DNA from 3 places in the Kitasatospora sp. NPDC088861 genome. Region 2 is predicted to be linked to each of the others. Evidence: riboswitches for the same ligand, from Rfam matches in the RefSeq annotation. Region 2 holds a riboswitch; each other region holds the start of a gene.
The links. Region 2 has a riboswitch for thiamine pyrophosphate ahead of ACIP37_RS01925 (cytosine permease). Riboswitches for the same ligand answer to the same signal wherever they lie in the genome.
Positions count from the first base shown of each region.

Region 1: it holds a riboswitch for thiamine pyrophosphate, as region 2 does, so the genes downstream of both, thiO (glycine oxidase ThiO) here and ACIP37_RS01925 (cytosine permease) in region 2, are expected to answer to the same signal.
Region 3: it holds a riboswitch for thiamine pyrophosphate, as region 2 does, so the genes downstream of both, thiC (phosphomethylpyrimidine synthase ThiC) here and ACIP37_RS01925 (cytosine permease) in region 2, are expected to answer to the same signal.

Region 1 covers NZ_JBIVJF010000003.1:483,770-487,035, reverse strand. The annotation lists gene ACIP37_RS08930 (FAD-dependent oxidoreductase) at 1-1,197, opposite strand, end outside; TPP riboswitch at 1,282-1,394, shown strand; gene thiO (glycine oxidase ThiO) at 1,398-2,573, shown strand; gene thiS (sulfur carrier protein ThiS) at 2,570-2,824, shown strand; gene ACIP37_RS08915 (thiazole synthase) at 2,826-3,266, shown strand, end outside.
Region 2 covers NZ_JBIVJF010000001.1:442,644-445,909, reverse strand. The annotation lists gene ACIP37_RS01925 (cytosine permease) at 1-1,457, opposite strand, end outside; TPP riboswitch at 1,450-1,597, opposite strand; gene ACIP37_RS01920 (S1C family serine protease) at 1,911-3,266, shown strand, end outside.
Region 3 covers NZ_JBIVJF010000001.1:689,804-693,069, forward strand. The annotation lists gene ACIP37_RS02980 (cupin domain-containing protein) at 1-182, shown strand, start outside; gene tenA (thiaminase II) at 216-884, shown strand; gene ACIP37_RS02990 (DUF5326 family protein) at 1,101-1,301, shown strand; TPP riboswitch at 1,440-1,574, shown strand; gene thiC (phosphomethylpyrimidine synthase ThiC) at 1,570-3,266, shown strand, end outside.

The sequences.
Region 1 (3,266 bases), on a different contig from region 2:
CGCCGACTTCAGCGGCACCGAGGGGTCCGCCGCGCGGGCCCGGTCCAGCGCGGTGCCGCGCTCGATCAGCCGGCGGCCCTGGGTGAGGTCGCGCGGCCGGTCGACGGCCAGCAGCGCGCTCGGCACCCCGTCGCGCAGCCAGAGCGCCGTCCAGGAGGCGTCCTGCGGGCCGCCGCGCCACAGCAGTTCGTCGCCCTCGGCGTGCCGCCCGGCGTACTGGACCATCCGCCCGAACTGCTCCGACCAGAAGTACGGCACCGGGTCGTACGGCGGCGCGTCCGCGCCGAGGACGGCGGCCGCCACGGCCTCGCCGGACTGCAACGCGTGGTCCCAGTGCTGGACGGCCAGCCGGGCGCCGGAGCGGGCGGACGGGTAGCTGACGCAGTCCCCGGCCGCGAAGACGCCGGGCAGGCCGGTGCGCAGCCGCCCGTCCACCAGGACGGCGCCGGTGCCGTCCAGCTCGACGCCGGAACCGGCCAGCCAGCCCGTCGCGGGCCGGGCGCCGACGCCGACCACGACCTCGTCGGCGGGCAGGTGCGAGCCGTCCGCCAGCAGCACCGCGCCCTCCTCGACGGCGGCCACGCCGACCCCGCAGCGCAGGTCGACACCGGCCTCGGCGTACCAGGCGGCCATCGCCGAACCGACCTCGGCCGGCAGCGCGCCGGGGACGGGCGCCGGGCCCGCCTCGACCACCGTCACCTCGCAGCCGGCCGCGCGGGCGGCGGTGGACACCTCGGCGCCGATCCAGCCCGCGCCGACCAGCACCAGCCGCAGGCCGGGCCGCAGCAGGGCACGCAGCGCCAGCGCGTCGTCCAGGGTGTGCAGCAGGTGCGCGCGCTCGGCGCCGGGCAGGGCGCGCGGGGTGGCGCCGGTGGCGATCACCAGGGCGTCGTACGGGAGGTCGCCGGCGTCGGTGTGCAGCACTCCGGGGGCGAGGCCGGTCGCGCGGCGGCCGGTGAGCAGTTCGATGCCCAGGTGCGGGTAGTCGATGTCCAGGGTGGTGGCGTCGGCCTTGCCGAGCAGCACGTCCTTGGAGAGCGGCGGCCGGTCGTACGGCGCGTGCGGCTCCTCCCCGACCAGCGTGATCCGCCCCCGCCAGCCGCCCTGCCGCAGCTTCAGGGCGCACTGCGCCCCGGCCAGCCCGGCCCCGACGACGACCACCTGATCCGTTCCGTTCAGCTCTGCCACGCCCGTCACTGTACTCAGCGCCCTGCCGGGGCCACCGGCCCGTCCACCCCGCGTACGGGCCTTCGGCCGGGCCCGCCCCCGGCGTTATGGTGGGGGCACCATCACGGGAGCCCGGCGTACCGGGCTGAGAGGCGGGCTGGCACGGCCCGCGACCGTCCGAACCTGATCCGGGTCATTCCGGCGAAGGGAGAAGAGCAGCCTTGTCACGCTTGCCCGAGGAAACCCACGCCGACGTGTTGGTGATCGGCGGGGGCGTCATCGGCCTCGCCGTCGCCTGGCGCGCCGCGCAGCGCGGGCTGGGGAACATCGTCGTGGTCGACCCCTCCCCCGGCGGCGGGGCGGCCGGGGTCGCGGCCGGGATGCTCGCCCCGGTCACCGAGCTGCAGTACGGCGAGGAGCCGCTGCTGCGCCTCGGCATGGCCTCCAACCAGCGGTACGGGGACTTCGCCGCCGAGCTCACCGAGGCGAGCGGCGGCCTGGACACCGGGTACCGCCGGTGCGGCACGATCGCCGTCGCGCTGGACTCCGACGACCGCGAGGAACTGCGCGAGCTGCACGCCTTCCACCAGCGGCTCGGCCTGGACTCGGCCTGGCTGACCGGCCGGGAGGCCCGCAGGCTGGAGCCGATGCTCGCCCCCGGCGTGCGCGGCGGCCTGCACGTCGCGGACGACCACCAGGTGGATCCCCGCCGGCTGCTGACCGCCCTGGTGGCCGCCTGCGAGCTCGCCGGGGTCGTGCTCCACCGGGCCGAGGCCGTCGGGCTGCTGGTCGAGGACGGCCGCGCGGTCGGCGCCCGGCTCGGCACCGGCGAGACACCGAGGGCCGACCAGGTGGTGCTCGCGGCCGGCCCGCACAGCCACCGGCTGCCCGGGCTGCCGGAGGGCGTGCTGCCGGCCGTCCGCCCGGTGAAGGGGCAGATCCTGCGGCTGCGGATCCCCGAGGCGTACCGGCCGTTCCTGTCCCGCAACGTCCGCGCGGTGGTGCGCGGACAGCACCTGTACCTGGTGCCCCGGGAGAACGGCGAGCTGGTGATCGGCGCGACCACCGAGGAGCAGGGCTACGACACCACGGTCACCGCCGGCGGGGTGTACGAACTGCTGCGCGACGCCCACGAGTTGGTGCCGGGCATCACCGAACTCCCGCTGCTGGAGACCTCGGCCGGGCTGCGTCCCGGTTCGCCGGACAACGCCCCGCTGCTGGGCCCGACCGCGCTGCCCGGGCTGGTCGCCGCCACCGGCCACTACCGCAACGGCGTGCTGCTCACCCCGGTGACCGCCGACCTGCTCGCCGAGTACCTGGCGACCGGCGAACTCCCCGAGCTTGCAAAGCCGTTCACGCCCACCCGGTTCTCCCCCGACCGCTCCACCACGAAGGCCTCCGCATGACCGAGATCGCACCACCCCAGACCACACCACCCCAGACCACACCGGCCGAGATCGGGCTGACCGTCAACGGCGAGCCCCGCCGGGTGTCCGCCACGACCACCCTCGCGGAGGTGGTGGCCACCCTCAGCGCCGCCCACAGCGGCGTCGCCGCCGCCCTCAACGAGGCCGTGGTGCCGCGCAGTTCGTGGCCGGCCACGGAACTGTCGGCGGGCGACCGGATCGAGATCCTCACCGCCGTCCAGGGAGGCTGACATGGCTGACGACCTGCTGACCATCGCCGGGGAGTCCTTCGGCTCCCGGCTGATCATGGGCACCGGCGGCGCACCCAGCCTGGAGATCCTGGAACGGGCGCTGCTGGCCTCCGGCACCGAGCTGACCACCGTGGCGATGCGCCGGGTCGACGCCGGCACCCAGGGCTCCGTCCTGGACGTGCTGACCCGCAACGGCATCCGGGTGCTGCCCAACACGGCGGGCTGCTTCACCGCCGGGGAGGCCGTGCTGACCGCCCGGCTGGCCCGCGAGGCGCTCGGCACCGACTGGGTGAAGCTGGAGGTGATCGCCGACGAGCGGACCCTCCTGCCGGACCCGATCGAGCTGCTGGACGCCGCCGAGACCCTGGTCGACGACGGCTTCACGGTGCTGCCGTACACCAACGACGACCCGGTGCTGGCACGCAAGCTGGAGGACGTCGGC
Region 2 (3,266 bases):
CAGCTCGGCGCCGTCCTGCGGGTCAGCGGGGTGAGCGCCCAGGTGACCAGCGCGGGCACCAGGAAGGCGAACAGCGAGGCGGACGTCCACTCCTGCGGGGTGAAGTGCAGGGCGTCCTGGGCGGAGGTCCAGAAGTCCGTCCACCAGCCGGCCACCGCGGTCGGCGCGATGAACTGGTAGACCGCGAAGCCCAGCACCCAGGGCAGCAGCATCAGGCGGCGCGAGGGCGCGTCGGCGGAGAGGTTCCAGCCGTACCGGCCGGCGCCGAAGAAGTAGTCCACCGCCAGCACCGCCAGCAGCGGCACGAAGACCGAGCCGATCAGACCGAGGAAGTTGGTGTAGGTGTCGGTGAACTTGTCGATCTGCAGTGCCAGCACGGTGATCAGCAGGCCGATCCCGCCGGTCAGCACCCGGCGGTCCACCTTCGGCAGCAGGTTCTGCACCGACATCGCGGTCGAGTACACGTTGGCGAAGGACTGGTCCGTCTCGCGCAGCACCAGCACCAGCAGGAACAGCCAGCCGGCCCAGACGCCGAGGAAGGAGTCGAAGATCCTGTTCGGGTCGCCGTCGGACTGCAGCAGGGCCATCAGGCCGAGCACGTAGCACCAGACCTGGGCGATCGTGTAGCCGGAGAAGCTGCCCCAGAACGCCGAGCGTGCGGTGCGCGAGTGCCGGGTGTAGTCGGCGGCCAGCGGGACGAAGGAGATCGACACCGCGATCATCGCGTCGGTGGCGCCCAGGAAGCCGTGCCAGTTGCCGGCGCCCGGGTCGGGCACCCCCTGGCGGCCCAGCTGGACGGTGAAGTACACCATCGCGACGGCGACCGCACCGGCCACGAAGCGGCGCAGCACCGCGATCGAGCCCAGCGGCCAGATGGTCAGCGCGGTGGTCAGCGCGCCCGCCAGGAGCACGAACAGCCAGCGGTAGCCGTCGGTGTGGGCGACGGTCTGCGCGCCCGCCGCGATCGTCAGCAGCTCGAACACGCCCCAGCCGACGCACTGGACGATGTTCAGCACCGTCGGGACATACGACAGCCGGGTGCCGAACAGCCCGCGCAGGTTCGCCATCGCGGGCGCGCCGGTACGGGCTCCGATCAGCGCGGCCACGCCGAGCATCGCGGTGCCGACCACGGTGCCGGCCACGATCGCGGTCACCGCGGCGGCCAGCGACAGCTCGCTGCCCTTGGCGCCGAGCACGGTCGCGGCGGTGGAGAAGCCGATCAGGCTGACGCCCAGGTTCATCCAGAGCGCGAAGTGGTCCCGGAAGCGCAGCGTGCGCGGCGGCTCGGTGTCCAGCACGAGCGGCGCCTCGGCACGCTCCGGGCGCTCCAGGACGGCGGTCGCCGTGCCGGTGGGGCCCGCGTGACCGCTGTCACCGCCGTGAGCGGTCGGGGACGGTTCGGGGAAACCCTTGGACGCGGGCGCGTCCGAAGAAGAGGATGGCGAAGCAGGCGACATGGCCGATACTCCCTACGCCGGCATTACCCGGACAGGTTCCGGCGGTCTGCGCCCCCTCGACGGTCCGCCCACGATCCCGTGGCGTACGGTCGACCAGCGCACTCTCAGCCTGGATGGTCCAAGCTCCCGCGTGTCAGTTGTGAGCGACAGGCTAACCGGCCCGGGGGTGAACGCCAAGGCCACGGGGTGTGCGGCCCGCATCGCGGGACGCCCGGCGGAGGTGGGGGAGCCTCCGGTCGTCGGCCTGGTCTTCGGTTCGGCCGTCGACTTGCTCGTCGGCTCGGTCATCGCTCGGTCGTCGCTCGGTCGTCGGCGTAGGACAGCCTGGTCGGCGGCCCGGCTGTCGGCTGCGGCTAAGGATTCTTATGAGTTATTCAGAGGGGTCCTTACGGCAAACGAATCGGCAGTACGAAAAACTATGGTCCTTGGTTCTGTCAGCTATGGAGGTCGTTCGTGAGCACCGAGCGCGAGGTTGGGCCCACCGGGCCGCAGGGGGAGCAGCCCTCGGGCGGCCAGGCGGCGGCTGTTCCCGCTTCCGACGGCCACGCCTCGGGCGGGCACCAGCCGACACTGGCCTTCGGCCGGGTCCCCGAGCCCGGGGCCGCTCCGGCCGCCGAGGCCGCACCGGCTGAGGCCGCGCCGACGGAGGGCGTTGCGGCCGATGGTGTTCCGGCCGAGGGCGGGTACCAGCCCACCGTGGCCTTCACCAAGGTCCCCGCGCCGGAGGCGCCCCCGCAGACCCCGGCCGCGCCGGTCGTCGACGCACCGGCCGCCCCGGTCGACGCCGCCACCGGCTACATCGACGCGCCGCCGCCGGTCCTGCCGCCCGCCCCGCCGGTCCCGGCCGCGCCGGCGGCACCCGCCGCACCCGTCGCCGAGAGCCCGGCCCTGCCGCCGGGTGCCAACCCGTACGCCACCCCGGCCCACGGCGTCCCCGCCGCCGGCCCGCACGACCCGTACGGCACCCCGGCCGCCCCCGGCGCGCCCGCCGCGCACCCCGCGCCCGGCCACCACCCGTTCGGCGCCGGCCAGCCGCTCGGCGGCTGGGGTGCCTCCCACGACGCCGGCGGCGGCGCGGGCTACCCGGGTGGCCCGGCCGGACCGCTCGGCTACCCGGCCGACTACCCCGGCGGCCCCGGCGGCCCGCGCAAGAAGCGCGGCGGCCTGGTCGCCCTGATCGCCGCCGTCGCGCTGGTCGCCGGCGTGGCCGGCGGTGCGCTCGGCGTGACCGTCGCGGACCGCAACGACAGCACCAGCAGCGCCGACGACCACCGCAGCACCACCGTCCAGGCCAGCAACACCCAGAAGAACGAGCCCGCTCCCGGCTCGATCGCCGGCATCGCGCAGAAGGCGCTGCCCAGCGTCGTCACCATCAAGGCGCAGGGCAACGGCGAGTCCGGCACCGGCACCGGCTTCGTCTTCGACACCGAGGGCCACATCCTCACCAACAACCACGTGGTCGCGCCGACCCTCAACGGCGGCAAACTGACCGTCAAGTTCGCCGACGGCACGTCCTACAACGCGTCCGTGCTGGGCCACGCCGAGGGCTACGACGTCGCCGTGGTCAAGATCGAAAACCCGCCGAAGAGCAAGCTGGCCCCGCTTCCGCTGGCCGACTCCGACAAGGTCAACGTCGGTGACGCCACCGTCGCGATCGGTGCGCCGTACGGCCTGGAGTCCACCGTCACCAGCGGCATCGTCAGCGCCAAGGACCGCCCGGTCGCCTCCGGCGACGAGACCGGCGGCCAGTCCTCCTACATGAACGCCCTGCAGACCGACGCCTCGATCAACCCCGGCAACTCCGGCGGC
Region 3 (3,266 bases), 250 kb from region 2:
CGCACGACCAGGACGAGATCTACCAGGTGATCAGCGGTCGCGCCGAACTGACCGTCGGCGCCGAGACCGCCACGGTCGGGCGCGGCACCGTCGTCTACGTCCCGGCCGGCACCCCGCACCGCTTCCACCACGTCACCGAGGAGCTGCGGGTCCTGGTGGTGTTCTCCCCGCCCGAGGGCTGACCGCCCGCGGACCGACCGTCTAGGGTCCTGGGCATGAGCAAGAGCCTGACGGAAGAACTCTGGGCGGCCATCGAGCCGGTGTACGCCGAGATCCTCGCCCACCCCTTCATCGGTGGCCTCACCGACGGCACCCTGCCGCGTGCGGCCTTCCGCCACTTCGTCGTCCAGGACTCGCACTACCTGCGCGACTACGCCCGCGCGCTCGCCGTCTGCGCCGCCAAGGCGCCCGGCGAGGAGGACGTGCGGGCCTTCGCCGACGACGCGGTCGGCGCGCTGGCCGCGGAACAGGGCATGCACGCCGAGTTCCTGACCGCCTTCGGCGGCAGCGCCGAGCAGGCCGCCGCCGAACCGGTGCTGCCCACCACCCGGGCCTACACCAGCTACCTGCTGGCCACCGTCTACGGCGGCTCCTTCGCCGAGGCCGTCGGCGCGGTGCTGCCCTGCTACTGGATCTACGCCCGGGTCGGCGAGGCGCTGCTCGCCCAGGGCTCCCCCGACCCGCTGTACGCCAAGTGGATCGCCACCTACGGCGACGAGGCGTTCCAGTCCGTCGTCCGCCGGGTGCTGGCGCTCACCGACCGCCTCGGCGAGGAGATCTCCCCGGCCGAACGGCGCCGGGTCGTCGAGCACTTCACGACCACCTCGCGCTACGAGTGGATGTTCTGGGACGCCGCCTGGCGCGGCGAGCGCTGGCCGGTCTGACCGCTGGTCGCAGGGGGTGCGGGGCCCTTGCCGGGGGTCGTCCCCGAGGTCCGCACCCGGGTCTCCCCGGGGCCCCGGGTCGGGGTGATCTAGGGGTTCTCTCCGGGCCGACGGGCCTCGTTCCGGCACTCGTGTCCCCGTACGATCGAAGTACCGAAAGCAAGCGGGATGCGGCACCGGACGGCAGCCGACCCCACGGGGAGAGAAGGAACGGTCATGGCTGAGCTCTGGAAGTCGCTGCCCTCCTGGGTGCGGAACATCGTCATCCCGGTGCTGGTCCTGGTGCTGCTCTGGAACATCGTGGGATTCGTCTTCGGTGTCGTCGGCGCCCTGCTGAGCATCATGATCAAGGTGCTGGTCGTCGCCGGCATCGCCGCCGCCGTGGTGGTCCTGGTGAAGAAGGCCGCCAAGGGCTGAGCAACCGCCCGAGGCCCGGCCCCCGTCCAGGGGGCCGGGCCTTCGGCGTTCCTGGCGCGGGGTCCGGCCGGCCGGAGGCGTGCTGGACCTGCGGCGATCGGCTCGCTACGGTGTTGGGCGTCATGTGCAGGCAACACCGCCTGCCGACGCGGGAGCTCGGAGCACCGGGCTGAGAGGGCGCTGACCGGGACGTCGACGGACGGACCGACGGCTGCGTCGACCGCAGGAACCTGACCGGGTAATGCCGGCGTAGGGAGTATGAGGTCAGATGACCACGTTCGAAGCACAGCCGCAGCCTGCCCGCAGCACCGGGAACAGCGGCACCGAGGCCGGCAGCACCGAGGCCGCCACCGCCACCGCCACCGCCACCGCCACGGCCACCGTCACCGCCACCGTCACCAGCGCCGGCACCGGCTACCCCACCCCGGCCTGGCGCAAGGCCTACCGCGAAGGGTCCCGGCCCGACCTGCGGGTCCCGTACCGCGAGGTGCAGCTCACCAACGGCAGGACCGTCCCGCTGTACGACACCTCCGGCCCGTACACCGACCAGGCCTACGAACCCGACGTGCGGCGCGGCCTGCCCGCCCTGCGCGACGCCTGGATCCGCCAGCGCGGCGACGTCGAGGAGTACGACGGCCGCGAGGCGCGCCCCGAGGACGACGGGATCAAGCACACCTCGCCGCGCGGCGGAAACCTGCGCAACCTGGACGCCGTCTTCCCGGGCCGCCCGCGTCGCCCGCTGCGCGGCCGCGGCGGTGCCGCCGTCACCCAACTCGCCTACGCCAAGCGGGGCGTGGTCACCCCCGAGATGGAGTTCGTGGCGCTGCGCGAGGGCCTCGCCCCCGAGTACGTGCGGGCCGAGGTGGCCCGCGGCCGGGCCGTCATCCCGGTCAACGTGAACCACCCCGAGGTGGAGCCGGCGATCATCGGCACCAACTTCCTGGTGAAGATCAACGCCAACATCGGCAACTCCGCCGTCACCTCCTCGATCGAGGAGGAGGTGGAGAAGATGACCTGGGCCACCCGTTGGGGCGCCGACACCGTCATGGACCTCTCCACCGGCCGCAACATCCACACCACCCGCGAGTGGATCCTGCGCAACTCCCCCGTGCCGATCGGCACCGTGCCGCTCTACCAGGCCCTGGAGAAGGTCGACGGCAAGGCCGAGGACCTGAGCTGGGAGGTGTACCGGGACACCGTCGTCGAGCAGTGCGAGCAGGGCGTCGACTACATGACCGTCCACGCCGGCGTCCTGCTCCGGTACGTCCCGCTGACCGCCCGCCGCAAGACCGGCATCGTCTCGCGCGGCGGCTCGATCATGGCCGCCTGGTGCCTGGCGCACCACCAGGAGAACTTCCTCTACACCAACTTCGAGGAGCTCTGCGACATCCTCGCGCGCTACGACGTCACCTTCTCGCTCGGCGACGGCCTGCGCCCCGGCTCCATCGCGGACGCCAACGACGAGGCGCAGTTCGCCGAACTGCAGACCCTCGGCGAACTCGGCCGGATCGCCCGCGAGCGCGACGTCCAGGTGATGATCGAGGGCCCGGGCCACGTCCCGATGCACAAGATCAAGGAGAACATGGATCTCCAGAAGGAGATCTGTGACGAGGCGCCGTTCTACACCCTCGGCCCGCTCACCACCGACGTCGCCCCCGGCTACGACCACATCACCTCGGGCATCGGCGCCGCGATGATCGCCTGGTGGGGCACCGCGATGCTCTGCTACGTCACGCCCAAGGAGCACCTGGGCCTGCCCAACCGCGACGACGTCAAGACCGGCGTGATCACCTACAAGATCGCCGCCCACGCCGCCGACCTCGCCAAGGGCCACCCCGGCGCCCAGGACTGGGACGACGCCCTCTCCGACGCCCGCTTCGAGTTCCGCTGGGAGGACCAGTTCAACCTGGCCCTCGACCCGGAGACCGCCCGCTCCTTCCACGACGAGACCCTCCCCGCCGAACC